DNA from 3 places in the Streptomyces sp. NPDC037054 genome. Region 2 is predicted to be linked to each of the others. Evidence: predicted binding sites of a transcription regulator. Region 2 holds the regulator's gene; each other region holds the start of a gene.
What was found. The regulator HrcA, encoded in region 2, represses chaperone genes, less so after heat shock. The targets are predictions, from matches to a motif close to TTNGCACTCNGNNNNNCNGAGTGCNAA.

Region 1 (6,130 bases), on a different contig from region 2:
TCGGCCCGCTGGAGATCGCCTACGACTTCTCGGCGTACGACACCGAGGAACTCCGCGCGCGCATCACGGCGGGGCCCGCGAACATCTGGCGCTACGCGCCGCTGCTGCCCGTCCCCGCCGATGTGGCGGACAAGCCGAACATCAACCCCGGCTGGACCAAGCTGGTCAAGGCCGACAACCTCGCCCGCGAGCTGGGCGTCGACGCCGGCAAGCTGTTCGTCAAGGACGACTCGGGCAACCCGACGCACTCCTTCAAGGACCGCGTCGTCGCGCAGGCCCTGGAGGCCGCCCGCGCCTTCGGCTTCACGACGCTGAGCTGCTCCTCCACCGGCAACCTCGCCGGTGCCGTCGGCGCCGCCGCCGCCCGCGCCGGCTTCCGCTCCTGCGTGTTCATCCCGCACGACCTGGAGCAGGGCAAGATCGTCATGGCCGCGGTCTACGGCGGCGAGCTCGTCGGCATCGAGGGCAACTACGACGACGTGAACCGCTTCTGCTCCGAGCTGATCGGCGACCCGGCCGGCGAGGGCTGGGGCTTCGTCAACGTCAACCTGCGGCCGTACTACGCGGAGGGTTCCAAGACCCTCGCCTACGAGATCTGCGAGCAGCTCGGGTGGGAGCTGCCCGACCAGCTCGTCGTGCCCATCGCCTCCGGCTCCCAGCTCACGAAGATCGACAAGGGTCTCAAGGAGCTGATCGAGCTCGGCCTCGTGGCGGACAAGCCGTACAAGATCTTCGGCGCGCAGGCCGAGGGCTGCTCGCCGGTGTCCGCCGCCTTCAAGGCCGGCCACGACGTCGTCCGCCCGCAGAAGCCGAACACCATCGCCAAGTCGCTGGCCATCGGCAACCCGGCCGACGGGCCCTACGTCCTCGACATCGCGCGGCGCACCGGCGGTGCCGTGGAGGACGTCACCGACGAGCAGGTCGTCGACGCGATCAAGCTGCTGGCGCGCACGGAGGGCATCTTCGCGGAGACCGCCGGTGGCGTGACCGTGGGTGTCACCCGCAAGCTGATCGAGAACGGCGTCCTGGACCCGACGCTGACGACCGTCGTGCTGAACACCGGCGACGGCCTCAAGACCCTCGACGCGGTGGCCGGCACCGGCCTCACCGCCACCATCCGCCCGAACCTGGACTCCTTCCGAGAGGCTGGCCTCGCATGAGCGTGACCGTTCGCATCCCCACCATCCTGCGCACCTACACCGGCGGGCAGGCCGAGGTCGCCGCCGAGGGCGCCACGCTCGGCGAGGTCATCGCCGACCTGGAGAAGAACCACACGGGCATCGCCGCCCGCGTCCTGGACGACCAGGGCAAGCTGCGCCGCTTCGTCAACGTGTACGTCAACGACGACGACGTCCGCTTCGAGCAGGGCCTGGACACCGCGACGCCCGACGGCGCCGGCGTCTCCATCATCCCGGCGGTCGCCGGCGGCTGCTGAGCCCCCGATCACCGACCGTTCGTCTGATTGCCCCCTCCGTGAGAGAAACGGAGGGGGCAATTCTGCATGGTTGAGCACGGTAGAGTTGGGGAACCGGATGCGATCCCTATGCCACGCGCATATGAGCCCCGGTTCCGCATGCGACGAGAAGTAGCCAAAGTGTGTGGCTGCTTTGCGACTTTCGCGCCTTTTGTGGGGCCCGACTTGCCCTGAATTCGGGCGAATTCTCACTACATTCCGGACCGTGTCCGTCCAGATTTCTCGTCCGATTGACCTGTTGCAGACGGCAGTTGGACAGATACATTCGGCCGCGGTCGACGCGTTCCGGCGCACACCCCCACCGTGGCGGGTGAGGTCTGACCCGGATCCGCGAAGTGTGGATCTGTGCAAGGGCCAGTAATAGGGGAGTTAGGCATGGCTCAGGGCACCGTCAAGTGGTTCAACGCGGAGAAGGGGTACGGCTTCATCGCGGTCGACGGTGGTGCGGATGTTTTCGTCCACTACAGCGCGATCCAGATGGACGGCTACCGCACCCTGGAAGAGGGCCAGCGGGTCGAGTTCGAGATCTCGCAGGGTCAGAAGGGCCCGCAGGCCGACATGGTCCGCGTCTCTGCCTGAACGCGCGCGACCACCGCACACCGGTCTTCACGCGAAGGGTCCGTACCTCCGGGTACGGGCCCTTCGTCGTGCCCGGAGACCCGGCGGGCGCCGTTCGCGCGCGGCTGAGCGCCCCTCGGATCAGGGGTAGGCGCTTGCACTCGGCAGGGGCGAGTGCTAATCATTGCGTTAGCACTCTGAAGGTGAGAGTGACAACGTAAGGACCGGGTCGGTGAGGCCCGCAGGCCGGGTGGGGAAGGAACCACGAGGCCGGCGAGCCGTCCGTCGCGGGCGCGGGCGCGGTCCGAAGTAATCACCCCCAGTCCTGGAGGGACCACTTCACATGGCCAAGATCATCGCGTTCGACGAGGAGGCGCGGCGCGGCCTCGAGCGCGGCATGAACCAGCTCGCGGACGCCGTCAAGGTGACGCTCGGCCCCAAGGGTCGCAACGTCGTCCTCGAGAAGAAGTGGGGCGCCCCCACGATCACCAACGATGGTGTGTCCATCGCCAAGGAGATCGAACTCGAGGACCCGTACGAGAAGATCGGCGCCGAGCTGGTCAAGGAAGTCGCCAAGAAGACGGACGACGTCGCCGGTGACGGTACGACCACCGCGACCGTCCTCGCCCAGGCCCTGGTCAAGGAAGGCCTGCGCAACGTCGCGGCCGGTGCCAACCCGATGGCCCTGAAGCGCGGTATCGAGAAGGCCGTCGAGGCCGTCTCCGCCGCCCTGCTGGAGCAGGCGAAGGACGTCGAGACCAAGGAGCAGATCGCCTCCACGGCCTCCATCTCCGCCGCCGACACCCAGATCGGCGAGCTCATCGCCGAGGCCATGGACAAGGTCGGCAAGGAAGGCGTCATCACCGTCGAGGAGTCCCAGACCTTCGGTCTGGAGCTGGAGCTCACCGAGGGTATGCGCTTCGACAAGGGCTACATCTCGGCGTACTTCGCCACCGACATGGAGCGTATGGAGGCCGTCCTCGACGACCCGTACATCCTGATCGCCAACTCGAAGATCAGCAACGTCAAGGACCTGCTGCCGCTCCTCGAGAAGGTCATGCAGTCCGGCAAGCCGCTGCTGATCATCGCCGAGGACGTCGAGGGCGAGGCCCTGTCGACCCTGGTCGTCAACAAGATCCGCGGCACCTTCAAGTCCGTCGCCGTCAAGGCCCCGGGCTTCGGCGACCGCCGCAAGGCCATGCTCGGCGACATCGCCATCCTCACGGGCGGCGAGGTCATCTCCGAGGAGGTCGGCCTCAAGCTGGAGAACGCCACCCTCGACCTGCTGGGCAAGGCCCGCAAGGTGGTCATCACCAAGGACGAGACCACCATCGTCGACGGTTCGGGCTCGGCCGACCAGGTCCAGGGCCGCGTGAACCAGATCCGCGCCGAGATCGAGAACAGCGACTCGGACTACGACCGCGAGAAGCTGCAGGAGCGCCTGGCGAAGCTCGCCGGCGGTGTCGCGGTCATCAAGGCCGGTGCCGCCACCGAGGTGGAGCTCAAGGAGCGCAAGCACCGCATCGAGGACGCCGTGCGCAACGCCAAGGCGGCCGTCGAGGAGGGCATCGTCGCCGGTGGTGGCGTGGCCCTGCTGCAGGCCTCCCAGGTCTTCGAGAAGCTGGAGCTCGAGGGTGACGAGGCGACCGGCGCCAACGCCGTGAAGCTCGCCCTGGAGGCCCCGCTGAAGCAGATCGCCGTCAACGGCGGTCTCGAGGGCGGCGTCGTCGTCGAGAAGGTGCGCAACCTGACCGTGGGTCACGGCCTGAACGCCGCGACCGGCGAGTACGTCGACATGATCGCCGAGGGCATCATCGACCCGGCGAAGGTGACGCGCTCCGCGCTGCAGAACGCCGCGTCGATCGCCGCGCTGTTCCTCACCACCGAGGCCGTCATCGCCGACAAGCCGGAGAAGGCCGCCGCGCCCGCCGGTGGCGGCATGCCGGGCGGTGACATGGACTTCTGATCCCTTCGAGGATCGGACCCGTCCGTCAGGACCGAGGGCGGCACTCCCCGCACAGGGGGGTGCCGCCCTCGGGCGTGTGCGGGATCACAGCGCCGAGCGGCCGCGCGGGTGGAATGCCGTGTCCCGTACGGCGGTTGAGGGCTGTGACGCACTTTTATGCGCGTGCACATACCAGCTGGTCAACCATTGTTCCCCGAGGAGCCCCCATGGCCGCCCCCGCCACCGAGACCGCCGCCTCCCGCGCGGCCGAGATCCTCTCCCGCCCGGTCGCCGTCAACGGCATGACCGTCCCGAACCGCATCGCCATGGCACCCATGACCCGCATGTTCTCCCCGGGCGGCGTGCCCGGCGAGGACGTCGCCTCGTACTACGGCCGCCGCGCCGCCGCCGGTGTCGGCCTCGTCGTCACCGAGGGCACCTACGTCGGCCACGAGTCCGCCGGGCAGAGCGACCGCGTCCCGCGGTTCCACGGCGAGGAGCAGCTCGCGGGCTGGGCGAAGGTCGCCGAGGCGGTGCACGCGGGCGGCGGCCGGATCGTGCCGCAGCTGTGGCACATCGGCATGGTCCGCGAGCAGGGCCAGCAGCCGTTCCCGGACGCCCCGCCCGTCGGCCCCTCGGGGCTGCGCATCGGCGCGGACGAGCCCACCGGCAAGGCGATGACGCGGGCCGACCTGGACGCCGTCATCGGCGCGTTCGCGCGGGCCGCAGCCGACGCCGAGCGCATCGGCTTCGACGGCGTCGAACTGCACGGCGCCCACGGCTACCTCATCGACCAGTTCCTGTGGGCGGGCACCAACCGCCGCACCGACGCGTACGGCGGCGACCCGGTGTCGCGTACGAGGTTCGCCGCGGAGATCGTGGCCGCCGTCCGCGAGGCCGTGTCGCCCGAGTTCCCGGTCCTGTTCCGCTACTCGCAGTGGAAGCAGGAGGCCTACGACGCCCGTCTCGCCGAGACGCCCGAGGAACTGGAGGCGATCCTCGCGCCGCTCGCCGCGGCCGGCGTCGACGCCTTCCACGCCTCCACGCGCCGCTACTGGGAGCCCGAGTTCGACGGCTCGGACCTCAACCTGGCCGGCTGGACGAAGAAGCTCACCGGCAAGCCCGCCATCACGGTCGGCTCGGTCGGCCTGAACGGCGACTTCATCAAGGCCTTCCAGGGCGAGGGCTCCGAGGTCGGCGCCCTCGACGACCTCCTCGACCGGCTGGAGCGCGACGAGTTCGACCTGGTGGCCGTCGGCCGCGCCCTGCTCCAGGACCCGCTGTGGGCCCGCAAGGTCCTCGACGGCCGCGTGGACGAGCTGGCGCCCTACGACCCGGCGGCGCTCAAGACGCTCAGCTGACGGGGCAGGCGCGCGGCCGGCCGGGCAGGTGTGCGCCGGCGGACTCGATTGGGTAAAGGTCGGCCTCGGCGGTCATGTCGCCCGCTCAACCTTTGCATAGGCTAAAGGTGGGGGGAGGGGCGTCCGGACGGCGGGCGCTCCTCCAGTGACGCGACGCCGCTGGAGCAGGACATGACCGACGAGAAGCCACCGCGGACGCTGACGGTGCTGTCCGGCATGCCGGTCGCGGTCATGGCCCTCGTCGCGGTCGTGGACGTCGTCGCCGGACCGGGCGTGGGCCTGCTGCCCCTTGTGTCGCTGGGGCCCGCCTTCGCCGGACTGGTCGGCGGCTGGCGCCGTACCGCGCTGATCGGCGCGGCGGCGCTGCTGCTGTGCGCCGGGCTCGCCCGCTACAACGGGCAGCTCGGCGAGAGCCGCGGCTTCGCCGCCCTCGGATCGGTCGCGGGCGTGACGGCCGCGGGCATCGTCGCGGCCGTGACGCGCTCCCGCCGGGAGGCCGAGCTGGCCGGCGTCCGCTCCATCGCGGAGGTTGCCCAGCGCGTCCTGCTGCGCCCCGTACCGCTGACCGCGGGCCCGCTCCAGGCGGCCGTCTCGTACACGTCGGCGGTCGCGGAGGCCCGCATCGGCGGCGATCTGTACGAGGTGGTCTCCTCGCCGCACGGCGTCCGCGTCATCGTCGGCGACGTCCAGGGCAAAGGGCTGGCCGCGGTCGAGACGGCCGCCGTGGTGCTGGGCGCCTTCCGGGAGGCCGCCCACGACGAGCCCGACCTGGTGGGCGTCGGCGAGCGCCTG
Region 2 (6,130 bases):
ACCACGTCTCGGCCTACGCGCTGATCGTCGAGGAGGGCACGCAGCTCGCCCGGCGCATCCGGCGCGGCGAGATCCCCATGACCGACGACGACGTCCACGCCGACCGCTACCTGATGGCCGAGGAGGCGCTGTCCTCCGCGGGCTTCGAGTGGTACGAGGTGTCCAACTGGGCCACCTCGGCGGGCGGACGCTGCCTGCACAACGAGCTGTACTGGCGGGGCGCCGACTGGTGGGGCGCGGGACCCGGCGCGCACTCCCACGTGGGCGGCGTGCGCTGGTGGAACGTGAAGCATCCGGGGGCGTACGCGGCGGCGCTGGCGGCGGGCCGCTCCCCCGGCGCCGGGCGGGAACTGCTGACGGAGGAGGACCGCCGGGTGGAGCGCGTCCTGCTGGAGCTGCGGCTGCGGGACGGCGTGCCGCTGTCCCTGCTCAGGGACGCCGGGCTGGCGGCCTCCCGCCGCGCCCTGGCCGACGGCCTCCTGGCGGCCGGGCCCTACGAGGAGGGGCGCGCGGCGCTGACCCTGCGGGGGCGGCTGCTGGCGGACGCGGTGGTGCGGGACCTGGTGGACTGACCGGCCCGCGGGGCCTCGCGCCCTGCCCCGTCAGAGCCCCTTCAGACCCCGCCGTCGGCCGTCACGAAATCGATCAACTCCTCGACCCTGCCCAGCAGTTCCGGCTCCAGGTCCTTGTAGGAGCGGACCCTGGACAGAATGTGCTGCCAGGCCGCACCGGTGTTTTCCGGCCAGCCCAGGGCGCGGCACACGCCCTTCTTCCAGTCCTGGCCGTGCGGGATCCGCGGCCAGGCCCCGATGTCCAGGGCCGACGGCTTCACCGCCTCCCAGATGTCGATGTAGGGGTGGCCCACGACGAGGGCGTGCTCACTGGTCACCGCCTGTGCGATGCGCCACTCCTTGGAGCCCGGCACCAGGTGGTCCACCAGGACGCCGAGGCGGGCGTCGGCGCCCGGGCCGAACTCCGCGACGATCGCCGGCAGGTCGTCCACGCCCTCCAGGTACTCCACGACGACGCCCTCGATGCGCAGGTCGTCGCCCCACACCTTCTCGACCAGCTCGGCGTCGTGCCGCCCCTCGACGTAGATGCGCCCGGCGCGGGCCACGCGCGCGCGTGCGCCGGGCACGGCGACGGAACCGGAGGCGGTACGGGCCGGGCGCACGGGGCCGCCGGCCGGTTTCACCAGGGTCACCACCCTGCCCTCCAGCAGGAAGCCGCGCGGCTCCAGCGGGAACACCCGGTGCTTGCCGAAGCGGTCCTCCAGGGTGACCGTGCCCGCCTCGCAGCGGATCACCGCACCGCAGAAGCCGGTGCCGGGCTCCTCCACCACGAGACCGGGCTCGGCCGGAACCTCCGGAACCGGCTTCGGCCTCTTCCACGGAGGGGTCAGATCGGGGGAGTACGAACGAGGGCGCGGGCCCGAAGGGCCTTCGTTGGAAGGGCGGTGGCGGGAGACGGGTGGGAGCATTCGAACGACGATAGGAGAAGCGGGCGGGCGGCGATCACGACACGCCGAAACGCGCCGCCAGCTCGTCGCGCTGCGCCCGCACGAACGCGGCGCCGACCACCGCTCCGTGACCGGGCACGTACAACGCGTCCTCGCCGCCGAGGGCGAGCAGCCGGTCCAGCGCGGCGGGCCACTGCGACGGCACCGCGTCCGGTCCCGCCTGCGGCTCGCCGGACTGCTCCACCAGGTCGCCGCAGAACACCACCTCGCGGTCGCCGGGGACCAGCACGACGAGGTCGTGCGCGGTGTGCCCCGGGCCCACGTTCGCCAGCAGGACCTGGCGGCCGCCGCCCAGGTCGAGGGTCCACTCGCCGCTGACCAGGTGCCGGGGCGCCGCGAGCGCGTCGGCCGCCGCCTCCGCCGCCGACGCGTCCAGCCCTTGCCGCACGGCGTCCGCGCGCAGCTCCTCCCGGCCGCGCGGCCCGAACAGCGCGTCCACGCCCACCGCGCCGTACACCTCGGCCCCCGCGAACGCGGGCGCCCCGAGGACGTGGTCGAAGTGCGGGTGGGTCAGCGCGAGATGCGTCACACGGTGACCGGCGAGCCGTTCCGCCTGCTCGCGCAGCCGGGCGCCCTCGGCGAGGCTCGACCCGGCGTCGACGAGCAGCGCGGAGCCGTCGCCGACGACGAGCCCGGCCGTGCAGTCCCAGCCCGGCAGCCGGCACCGGCCCACTCCGCCGGCGATGTGCTCCCACCCCAGCTCTTCCCAAGTCACCGTCATACGGCGACGCTAGCTGCTGACGCCGCACTCGGGCACGGCGGCGGGACCGGCCTTGCCCCCGGTGCACCCCACGGCCGTACACTTGGGCGGGGAAGTCTGGCACTCGCACGCGCCGAGTGCCAGGGACAGCGGCGGCGGACGACAGCTGGAGGTGTGCGCGGTGCTCAGTGAACGCAGGCTTCAGGTGTTGCGCGCCATCGTCCAGGACTACGTCGGCACCGAGGAGCCCGTCGGTTCCAAGGCGCTCACCGAGCGTCACAACCTCGGTGTCTCCCCGGCCACCGTGCGCAACGACATGGCGGCCCTGGAGGACGAGGGGTTCATCGCGCAGCCGCACACCAGCGCCGGGCGCATCCCCACCGACAAGGGCTACCGGCTCTTCGTGGACAAGCTCGCGGGCGTCAAGCCCATGTCGCCGCCCGAGCGGCGCGCGATCCAGAACTTCCTCGAGGGAGCCGTCGACCTCGACGACGTCGTGGCCCGCACGGTGCGGCTGCTCGCGCAGCTCACCCGGCAGGTCGCCGTCGTGCAGTACCCGTCGCTGACCCGTTCGACCGTGCGGCACGTGGAGCTGCTGTCCCTCGCCCCGGCGCGGGTCATGCTCGTGCTGATCACGGACACCGGCCGGGTCGAGCAGCGGGTCGTGGACTGCCCGGCGCCGTTCGGCGAGATGGCGCTCGCGGACCTGCGCGCGCGCCTCAACAGCCGGGTGGCGGGCCGTCGTTTCACGGACGTGCCGACCCTGGTGGAGGATCTGCCGGAGGCCTTCGAGGCGGAGGACCGCGGCACGGTCTCGACGGTGCTGTCCACTCTCCTGGAGACGCTGGTCGAGGAGAACGAGGAGCGGCTGATGATCGGCGGCACCGCCAATCTGACGCGCTTCGGACACGACTTCCCCCTCACGATCCGGCCCGTCCTTGAGGCGCTGGAGGAGCAGGTGGTGCTCCTGAAGCTGCTCGGCGAGGCGAAGGATCCGGGCGTGACCGTCCGAATCGGTCACGAGAACGCCCACGAAGGACTCAACTCCACGTCCGTCGTGTCGGTCGGCTACGGTTCGGGCGGCGAGGCGGTTGCCAAGCTCGGCGTGGTCGGACCGACCCGCATGGACTACCCGGGAACGATGGGAGCGGTACGCGCAGTGGCACGGTACGTCGGACAGATCCTGGCGGAGTCGTAAGTGGCCACGGACTACTACGCCGTTCTCGGCGTGCGCCGCGACGCGTCGCAGGAAGAGATCAAGAAGGCCTTCCGGCGGCTCGCTCGCGAGCTGCACCCGGACGTCAATCCGGACCCGAAGACCCAAGAGCGGTTCAAGGAGATCAACGCCGCCTACGAGGTGCTGTCGGACCCGCAGAAGAAGCAGGTCTACGACCTCGGCGGCGACCCGCTCTCGCAGGCCGGGGGCGGTGGCGCGGGCGGCTTCGGGGCCGGCGGCTTCGGGAACTTCTCCGACATCATGGACGCGTTCTTCGGGACGGCGTCGCAGCGCGGACCGCGCTCGCGCACCCGCCGCGGCCAGGACGCGATGATCCGCATCGAGATCGAGCTCGACGAGGCCGCGTTCGGCACGACGAAGGACATCCAGGTCGACACGGCCGTCGTCTGCACCACGTGCAGTGGCGAGGGCGCCGCCCCGGGCACCACGGCGCAGACCTGCGACATGTGCCGCGGCCGCGGCGAGGTCTCCCAGGTCACCCGGTCCTTCCTGGGCCAGGTCATGACGTCGCGGCCCTGCCCCCAGTGCCAGGGCTTCGGCACGGTCGTCCCGACGCCGTGCCCGGAGTGCGCCGGCGACGGCCGGGTCCGCTCGCGCCGCACCCTGACGGTGAAGATCCCGGCCGGTGTCGACAACGGCACCCGCATCCAGCTCGCCGGCGAGGGCGAGGTCGGGCCCGGCGGCGGTCCCGCCGGTGACCTGTACGTGGAGATCCACGAGCTGCCGCACTCGCAGTTCCAGCGGCGCGGCGACGACCTGCACTGCACGGTCACCCTCCCGATGACGGCGGCGGCCCTCGGCACGAAGGTGCCGCTGGAGACCCTCGACGGCCTGGAGGAGGTCGACATCCGTCCGGGCACGCAGTCCGGGCAGTCGATCCCGCTGCACGGCCGGGGCGTCACGCACCTGCGCGGCGGCGGCCGGGGCGACCTGATCGTCCACGTCGAGGTGCAGACGCCGACCAAGCTCGACCCCGAGCAGGAGCGCCTGCTGCGCGAACTGGCCAAGCTGCGCGGCGAGGAACGGCCCCAGGGTCAGTTCCAGCCGGGGCAGCAGGGGTTGTTCTCGCGGCTGAAGGACGCGTTCAACGGGCGCTGACACCCACTGGTGCGGGGGCGGTGGCGCGTGGGCCGGAAGGTCTCGTTCCGCCGCCTCTCACATGGGGCGGTGCCCGATTCGGAGAAGCCCCGAGGACGTGACAACATGCCGTCATGTCCTCCGCGCTGACCGATCTCTTCCCCCACCCGATCGTGCAGGCCCCCATGGCGGGCGGCGTCTCCGTGCCGCAGCTCGCCGCCGCCGTTTCCGAGGCGGGCGGGCTCGGTTTCCTGGCCGCCGGGTACAAGACCGCCGACGGCATGTACCAGGAGATCAAACAGCTGCGGGGACTGACCGACCGGCCCTTCGGGGTCAACCTGTTCATGCCGCAGCCCGAGTCCGCCGACCGGGCCGCCGTGGACGTCTACGCCCATCAGCTCGCCGGTGAGGCCGGCTGGTACGAGACCGAGCTGGGCGACCCGGACAGCGGCCGCGACGACGGCTTCGACGCCAAGCTCGCGGTGCTGCTGGACAACCCGGTGCCGGTGGTCTCCTTCCACTTCGGCTGCCCCTCGCGCGGAGTCCTGGACGCCCTGCGCCGCGTCGGCACCCGCACCCTCGTCACCGCCACCACCCCGGACGAGGCCCGCGCCGTCGAACGGGCCGGCGCAGACGGCGTGATCGCGCAGGGCGTGGAGGCGGGCGGCCACCAGGGCACCCACCGCGACATCCCGGAGACCGACGGCTCCGGACTCGGACTGCTGTCCCTGGTCGCCCAGGTCCGCGAGGCCGTCGGCATCCCCGTCGTCGCCGCGGGCGGCATCATGCGCGGCGGCCAGATCGCTGCCGTCCTCGCGGCCGGTGCGAGCGCCGCCCAGCTGGGCACGGCGTTCCTCGTCACGCCCGAGTCCGGTGCGCACGCGCTGCACAAGCAGGCGCTGACCAACCCCCTCTTCGTCCGCACGGAACTGACGCGCGCGTTCTCCGGCCGCCCGGCGCGCGGCCTCGTCAACCGCTTCCTGCGCGAGCACGGCCCCTACGCGCCCGCCGCCTACCCGGAGGTCCACCACCTGACCTCGCCGCTGCGCAAGGCCGCCGCCAAGGCCGGTGACGCGCAGGGCATGGCGCTGTGGGCGGGGCAGGGGCACCGCATGGCGCGGGAGCTGCCCGCCGGGCACCTCGTGGAGGTGCTCGCCGCCGAACTGGCCGCCGCCCGCGCGGCGTCGGCGGGCGGCGCCCGATGACCGCGCCCGTGTTCGTCGTCGAGCACTTCGAAGCGGGCGCCGACGGCCGTTACGTCCTGGCCGGGCCCGAGGGGCGGCACGCGGTGTCCGTGAAGCGGCTGCGTGCCGGCGAGGGCGTCGTCCTCACCGACGGCGCCGGACGCTGGGCCGAGGCCGAGGTCGTCGGCACGGAGGGCAAGGACCGGCTGGTCGTGCGGCTCGGAGAGGTCGCCGAGGAGCCCGAACCGTCGCCCACTCTCACCGTCGTGCAGGCCCTGCCCAAGGGCGACCGGGGCGAACTGGCCGTCGAGACCATGACCGAGGTCGGTGTCGACGCGATCGTGCCCTGGTCGGCGGCGCGCTGCATCACGCAGTGGAAGGGCGACCGCGGCCTGAAGGCGCTCGGCAAGTGG
Region 3 (6,130 bases), on a different contig from region 2:
ACGACCGGGCCGGGTTGATGGAGCAGTTGGGCGTGGTCGGCGAGTGACCGTCCCCCGGACCGGGCGGGTGACATGGGGAAGGCCCCGTTCCGTGGTCGGAACGGGGCCTTCGCCGTACGCGGCGGAGTCGCTCAGTGGGAGTGGCCGTGGCTGTGGCCGCCGGTGGCCGGCTCCTCTTCTTCCTTCTTCTCGACGACCAGGGTCTCGGTCGTGAGGAGGAGGGAGGCGATGGAGGCGGCGTTCTCCAGGGCGGAGCGGGTGACCTTGACCGGGTCGATGACACCGGCCTTGACCAGGTCGCCGTACTCGCCGGTCGCGGCGTTGAAGCCCTGGCCCTTGTCGAGCTCGGCGACCTTGGAGGTGATGACGTAGCCCTCCAGGCCGGCGTTCTCGGCGATCCAGCGCAGCGGCTCGACGGCGGCCTTGCGGACGACGGCCACACCGGTGGCCTCGTCGCCGGTCTTGCCGAGGTTGCCCTCCAGGACCTTCACGGCGTGGACGAGCGCGGAGCCACCACCGGAGACGATGCCCTCCTCGACCGCGGCGCGGGTCGCGGAGATGGCGTCCTCCAGACGGTGCTTGCGCTCCTTCAGCTCCACCTCGGTGGCGGCGCCGACCTTGATCACGCACACGCCGCCGGCCAGCTTCGCGAGGCGCTCCTGGAGCTTCTCGCGGTCCCAGTCGGAGTCGGTGTTCTCGATCTCGGCCTTGATCTGGGCGACGCGGCCCTGGAGGTCCTCGGCCTTGCCGGCACCCTCGACGACCGTGGTGTCGTCCTTGGTGACGGTGACGCGGCGGGCGGAGCCGAGCACGTCGAGACCGACCTGGTCGAGCTTGAGGCCGACCTCCTCCGAGATGACCGTGGCGCCGGTGAGGACGGCCATGTCCTGCAGCATCGCCTTGCGGCGGTCGCCGAAGCCGGGGGCCTTCACGGCGACGGCGTTGAAGGTGCCGCGGATCTTGTTCACGACCAGGGTCGACAGGGCCTCGCCCTCGACGTCCTCGGCGATGATCAGCAGCGGCTTGGAGGAGTTGGACTGGATGACCTTCTCCAGCAGGGGCAGGAGGTCCGCGATGGCGGAGATCTTGCCCTGGTGGATCAGGATGTACGGGTCGTCGAGGACGGCCTCCATGCGCTCCTGGTCCGTCACGAAGTACGGCGACAGGTAGCCCTTGTCGAAGGCCATGCCCTCGGTGAAGTCCAGCTCCAGACCGAAGGTGTTGGACTCCTCGACGGTGATGACACCGTCCTTGCCGACCTTGTCCATCGCCTCGGCGATGAGCTCGCCGACCTGCTGGTCCTGGGCGGACAGCGCGGCGACGGCGGCGATGTCGGACTTCTCGTCGATCGGGCGGGCGGTCGCGAGCAGGTCCTCGGAGACGGCGGCGACGGCCGCGTCGATGCCCTTCTTCAGGGCGGCCGGGGAGGCGCCGGCGGCGACGTTCTTCAGGCCCTCGCGGACGAGTGCCTGGGCCAGCACGGTCGCGGTGGTCGTACCGTCACCCGCGATGTCGTTGGTCTTGGTCGCCACCTCCTTCACCAGCTGGGCGCCGAGGTTCTCGTACGGGTCCTCGATCTCGACCTCGCGGGCGATGGTGACGCCGTCGTTGGTGATGGTGGGGGCGCCGAACTTCTTGTCGATGACGACGTTGCGGCCCTTGGGGCCGATCGTCACCTTCACCGTGTCGGCGAGCTTGTTGACGCCGCGCTCGAGGGCGCGACGGGCGTCCTCGTCGAACTTCAGGATCTTCGCCATGGGAGCGTGAGCCCTCTCGGAAATCTGTGTGAAAGTACTGCGCCCCGGGCGCCCGGCTTCTTAGGTCGCGGGGGCCAGGGGCGCAGTTCTGAGCAAACGGTGCTTGCTACGAGGTGACTTACTTCTCGACGATCGCGAGCACGTCGCGGGCCGAGAGGACGAGGTACTCCTCGCCGTTGTACTTCACCTCGGTGCCGCCGTACTTGCTGTAGAGCACGACGTCGCCGACGGATACGTCGAGCGGAAGACGGTTGCCGTCCTCGAAGCGGCCCGGGCCCACGGCCAGGACGACGCCCTCCTGGGGCTTCTCCTTGGCCGTGTCCGGAATGACCAGGCCAGAGGCCGTGGTCTGCTCGGCGTCGAGCGGCTGGACCACAATGCGGTCCTCGAGCGGCTTGATGGCAACCTTGGAGCTGGCGGTCGTCACGATCCGACCTCCCCCTTCGGAGATCTCACGGGGTTAACTGTCTGAGGTGGCGACCAGGTCGATCCGTCGTCGCGGGTGCCGGACCTGCCCGTCGCGTTGTTGGCACTCTCCTAGGGGGAGTGCCAGAGCCGAGACTATGACCGCGATTAGCACTCGGTCAAGCGGAGTGCCAATTACCGTGCGGCGCGTTGGGGGCGGGCCGGCCTGTACGGCCTCGTCCTCACGCCCCGGACGGGCCGGCTGTCAGGTGGTTCTCCAAGCGGCCGACCCTCAGGCCCGCCTTCTCGATCAGCTTCAGCAGGCGGGTCGTGCGGGTGTGCAGGGGCAGGGTCGGGGGGTCCGTGGAGGGGAGGGAGACGATGTCGCCGGGGGCCAGGCGGGGGGTACCGTTCGTGAAGGTCAGTTCGGCGTCGGCGTCCAGGGTGGCCCGCCACAGGACCAGGGCGCGGATGCCGCACGTGGCCGCCGCGCGCCGGGTGGTCGTGTCGTAGCGGCCGTAGGGCGGGCGGAAGAGGTGCGGGCGGACGCCGAAGCGGGACCTGAGCTTGTTCTGCTGGCCGCAGATCTCGGCGCGCTGGCCCGCGTACGGCAGGCCGGGCAGGGCCGGGTGGTCGAGGGTGTGGTTCTGGATGCTCGCGCCGACCGCGCGCAGCCGCGCGAAGTGGGCGTAGCCGGGGCCGACGACGCTGTCCGTGAGGAACATCGTGACCGGCAGGCGGCGCCGGCGGACGAGGTCGATGAAGGCGGGGTCGCGCTCGGCGCCGTCGTCGTACGTCAGGAAGACCACCCGGTCGCGGGTGGCGACGCGGTCGACCACCGGGGGGAGGGCGCGGGGCGCGGGGGCGTGAAGGGCCTGCGGGGCGTGGTCCGGGGAGTTGTCGCCGGAGGTGTCCGGGGCGGGGGCGCAGCCCGCGAGCAGCAGGGCCGTCAGGGCGGCGGCGGCGAGCGGCAGGCGGCGCCCTGTCACAGGTAGTCCTCCAGGCGTGCCACCGCGTAGCCCTCCGCCGTGACCTTGTCGAGGAACCGGCGGATCATGTCGGGCATCGTGCCCTTCCAGTGCTCCCGGCCCCGGAAGTGGCTGAGGACGATGTCGCCGGGGCGCAGCCTGCGGTCCGGTTCGCGGTAGGCCCAGCGGTCGGCGAAGACCTCCTCGTTCCACAGCGGGACGTGGGTGATGCCGCAGGACTTGGCGGCGCGCAGGCTGTCCTTGTCGTAGTTGCCGAACGGCGGCCGGAACAGCACGGGCCGCTTCCCGTAGCGCTTCTCGATGACGCGCTGCATGCCGCAGATCTCGCGCTTCTGGCGGGAGTACGACAGGGCGGGCAGGTAGGGGTGGTGGAGGGTGTGGTTGTTGAGGGCCACGCCGCTGTCCCGCATCCGCTCGAAGTAGCCGTAGTCCTTCCTGATCAGGTAGTCGCTGAGGAAGGCGGTGTAGGGCAGTCGCAGGTCCTTCGTCATGCGCAGGAACGCCGGGTCCTTCTCGGCGCCGTCGTCGATGGTGAGGAAGACGACCTTGTCCTTGGTCGGGACGGTGGTGAAGACCGGCGGGAGCCCGAGGGCCTTGTGGCCGTCGACCTCGAAGCCCTTGCGGGTGGTGATCCGCGGTGTGGCCTTCGGGGCGGGCGGGGCGGCGAGCGGCACCTTCCGCAGGCCCCAGCGTTTCGCGGCGGCGACGCGGGCCGCGTGGGCGGCGCGGAGCCTGGCCGCGTAGGAGTCCAGGGCGCGGGCCGGGGCGGCCTCCAGGCGCGGCTGGCCGGCGGCGGGACGGACGCCGGTGGCGTCCCTGCGGTCCCGTGGGCCGGCGGCGCCCTGGGCGCAGCCCGAGGCGATGGCGGCGACGGCGAGCACGGCGATGCCGCCGCGGATCCGCGCGCTCCGGGACACACGGCGAAAGGCCCGGCTTTTGTCATTTTGTACGACTGCTCGCATGGGCCCGGATCCTCCCAGGCCACCCGCCCCGAACCCGGTCCGACACCGCCGCCGGAAGCACACCGTCCACCGACTGGCCCACAATGACCCGGTGAACGACCTCGCCCCGCTCCTGACCCCCGAAGGCCGCGCCCTCCTCGACGAGGTGCGCGACACCGCCCCGGCCGACGAACTCGCCGTCGCCACCCGGCTGCGCCGCGAGCACCCCGCCGAGCTGGTGTCGGCGGCGCTCGGCCAGGCCCGGCTGCGGCAGCGCGCGGCGGTGAAGTTCGGGGCCGAGGACGCCGGGCGGATGTTCTTCACGCCGAACGGGGTCGAGCAGTCGACGCGGGCGAGCGTCGCGGCGTACCGGGCGCGCAGGTTCCAGGAGTTGGGCGTCACGTCGGTCGCCGACCTGTGCTGCGGGATCGGTGGCGACGCGATCGCGCTGGCCCGGGCCGGCATCCGCGTCCTCGCCGTGGACCGCGACCCGCTGACGGCGGCGGTGGCGCGGGCGAACGCCGGCGCGCTGGGCCTCGCCGACCTGATCGAGGTGCGCGAGGCGGATGTCACCGAGGTGGACACCGCCGGTTTCGACGCCGTCTTCGTCGACCCGGCCCGGCGCGGCGGCCGGGGCCGCGTCTTCGACCCCGAGGCGTACTCCCCGCCCCTGTCCTGGGCGGTGCGCGCGGCCCGCGCCGCGCCGCACGCGGCCCTGAAGGTCGCCCCCGGCATCCCGCACGAGGCGGTGCCGCCGGAGGCCGAGGCCGAGTGGATCTCCGACGCCGGGGACGTGAAGGAGGCGGTGCTGTGGTTCGGGACCGCGCCGGGCGCCGTGCGGGCGACCCTGCTCCCCGGCCCGCGCACCCTGCCCTCCCGCGGCCTGCCCGACCCCGCCGTGCGCCCCGTCGGCCGGTACCTCTACGAGCCCGACGGCGCCGTCGTCCGCGCCCACTTGGTCGCCGAGGTCGCCGAACAGCTCGACGGCGGACTGCTCGACGCGACCATCGCGTACGTCACGTCCGACGCGCTGCGCCCGACCCCGTACGCCACCGCCTACGAGATCACCGACCAACTCCCCTTCAACCTCAAGAAGTTGAAGGCCCTGCTGCGGGAGCGGGGGGTGGGGATCCTGACCGTGAAGAAGCGCGGCTCGGCCGTCGAACCGGAGGAGCTGCGCTGCAAGGTCAAACCGCAGGGCCCGAACTCGGCGACGGTGTTCCTGACCCGGGTGTCAGGCGCCCCCACCATGCTGATCGGCCGCCCGGCGCAGCAGTAGCTCCCGCTCACGGGCGTTGCGGGCGAGGGAGGCGGCACGCTCGAACTCCGCGGCGGCCTCCGGCGCCCGGCCCAGCCGGGCCAGCAGGTCGCCCCGCACGCTGGGCAGCAGGTGGTAGTCCCGCAACGCCGGTACGCCGGCCAGCGCGTCCACGAGCTCCAGGGCCGGCCCGGGGCCCTCGGCCATGGAGACGGCCACCGCGCGGTTCAGTTCGACCACCGGGGACGGGGCGCGGGCCGCGAGGAGGTCGTACAGCGTGGCGATGCGCCGCCAGTCGGTCTCCTCGTACGTGTACGCGTGCGCGTGGCAGGCGGCGATCGCGGCCTGGAGGGCGTACGGGCCGAGCACGCCGCCGGCGGTGGCCTCCGCGCGGCCGAGCGCGTCGACGCCGCGGGCGATGAGCAGGCGGTTCCAGCGGCGCCGGTTCTGGTCCTTGAGGAGGACCGGCCCGCCGGTCGTGTCGGTGCGGGCGGTGGCGCGCGACGCCTGGAACTCCAGCAGCGCGGCCAGCCCGTGCGCCTCGGACTCCTTCGGCATCAGGGCCGCCAGCACGCGGGCCAGCCGCAGCGCGTCCTCGCACAGCGCGGGGCGCAGCAAGTCGTCGCCGGCCGTGGCGGCGTACCCCTCGTTGAAGATCAGGTAGATGACGTCGAGCACGGACCCGAGCCGGGCCTCGCGGTCGGGGCCGTACGGCACCTCGAAGGCGACGTTCTTCGTGGCCAGCGTCCGCTTCGCGCGCACGACGCGCTGCGCGATCGT

Region 1: a site for HrcA is predicted at 2,187-2,213, ahead of groL (chaperonin GroEL). Genes of this name have one in related genera too.
Region 3: a site for HrcA is predicted at 2,331-2,357, ahead of groES (co-chaperone GroES). Genes of this name have one in related genera too.

What each region holds. Positions count from the first base shown of each region.
Region 1 is NZ_JBVJSJ010000005.1:172,562-178,691, forward strand. Features, by position in the region: gene thrC (threonine synthase) at 1-1,160, shown strand, start outside; gene ACZ7D7_RS14210 (ubiquitin-like small modifier protein 1) at 1,157-1,435, shown strand; gene ACZ7D7_RS14215 (cold-shock protein) at 1,850-2,053, shown strand; gene groL (chaperonin GroEL) at 2,376-3,998, shown strand; gene ACZ7D7_RS14225 (NADH:flavin oxidoreductase) at 4,205-5,338, shown strand; gene ACZ7D7_RS14230 (PP2C family protein-serine/threonine phosphatase) at 5,510-6,130, shown strand, end outside.
Region 2 is NZ_JBVJSJ010000002.1:555,756-561,885, forward strand. Features, by position in the region: gene hemW (radical SAM family heme chaperone HemW) at 1-572, shown strand, start outside; gene ACZ7D7_RS07430 (DUF3097 domain-containing protein) at 614-1,480, opposite strand; gene ACZ7D7_RS07435 (MBL fold metallo-hydrolase) at 1,515-2,240, opposite strand; gene hrcA (heat-inducible transcriptional repressor HrcA) at 2,401-3,417, shown strand; gene dnaJ (molecular chaperone DnaJ) at 3,418-4,554, shown strand; gene ACZ7D7_RS07450 (nitronate monooxygenase) at 4,668-5,738, shown strand; gene ACZ7D7_RS07455 (16S rRNA (uracil(1498)-N(3))-methyltransferase) at 5,735-6,130, shown strand, end outside.
Region 3 is NZ_JBVJSJ010000001.1:754,883-761,012, forward strand. Features, by position in the region: gene ACZ7D7_RS03355 (ester cyclase) at 1-47, shown strand, start outside; gene groL (chaperonin GroEL) at 132-1,757, opposite strand; gene groES (co-chaperone GroES) at 1,876-2,184, opposite strand; gene ACZ7D7_RS03370 (polysaccharide deacetylase family protein) at 2,405-3,151, opposite strand; gene ACZ7D7_RS03375 (polysaccharide deacetylase family protein) at 3,148-4,113, opposite strand; gene ACZ7D7_RS03380 (THUMP-like domain-containing protein) at 4,205-5,371, shown strand; gene ACZ7D7_RS03385 (RNA polymerase sigma factor) at 5,327-6,130, opposite strand, start outside.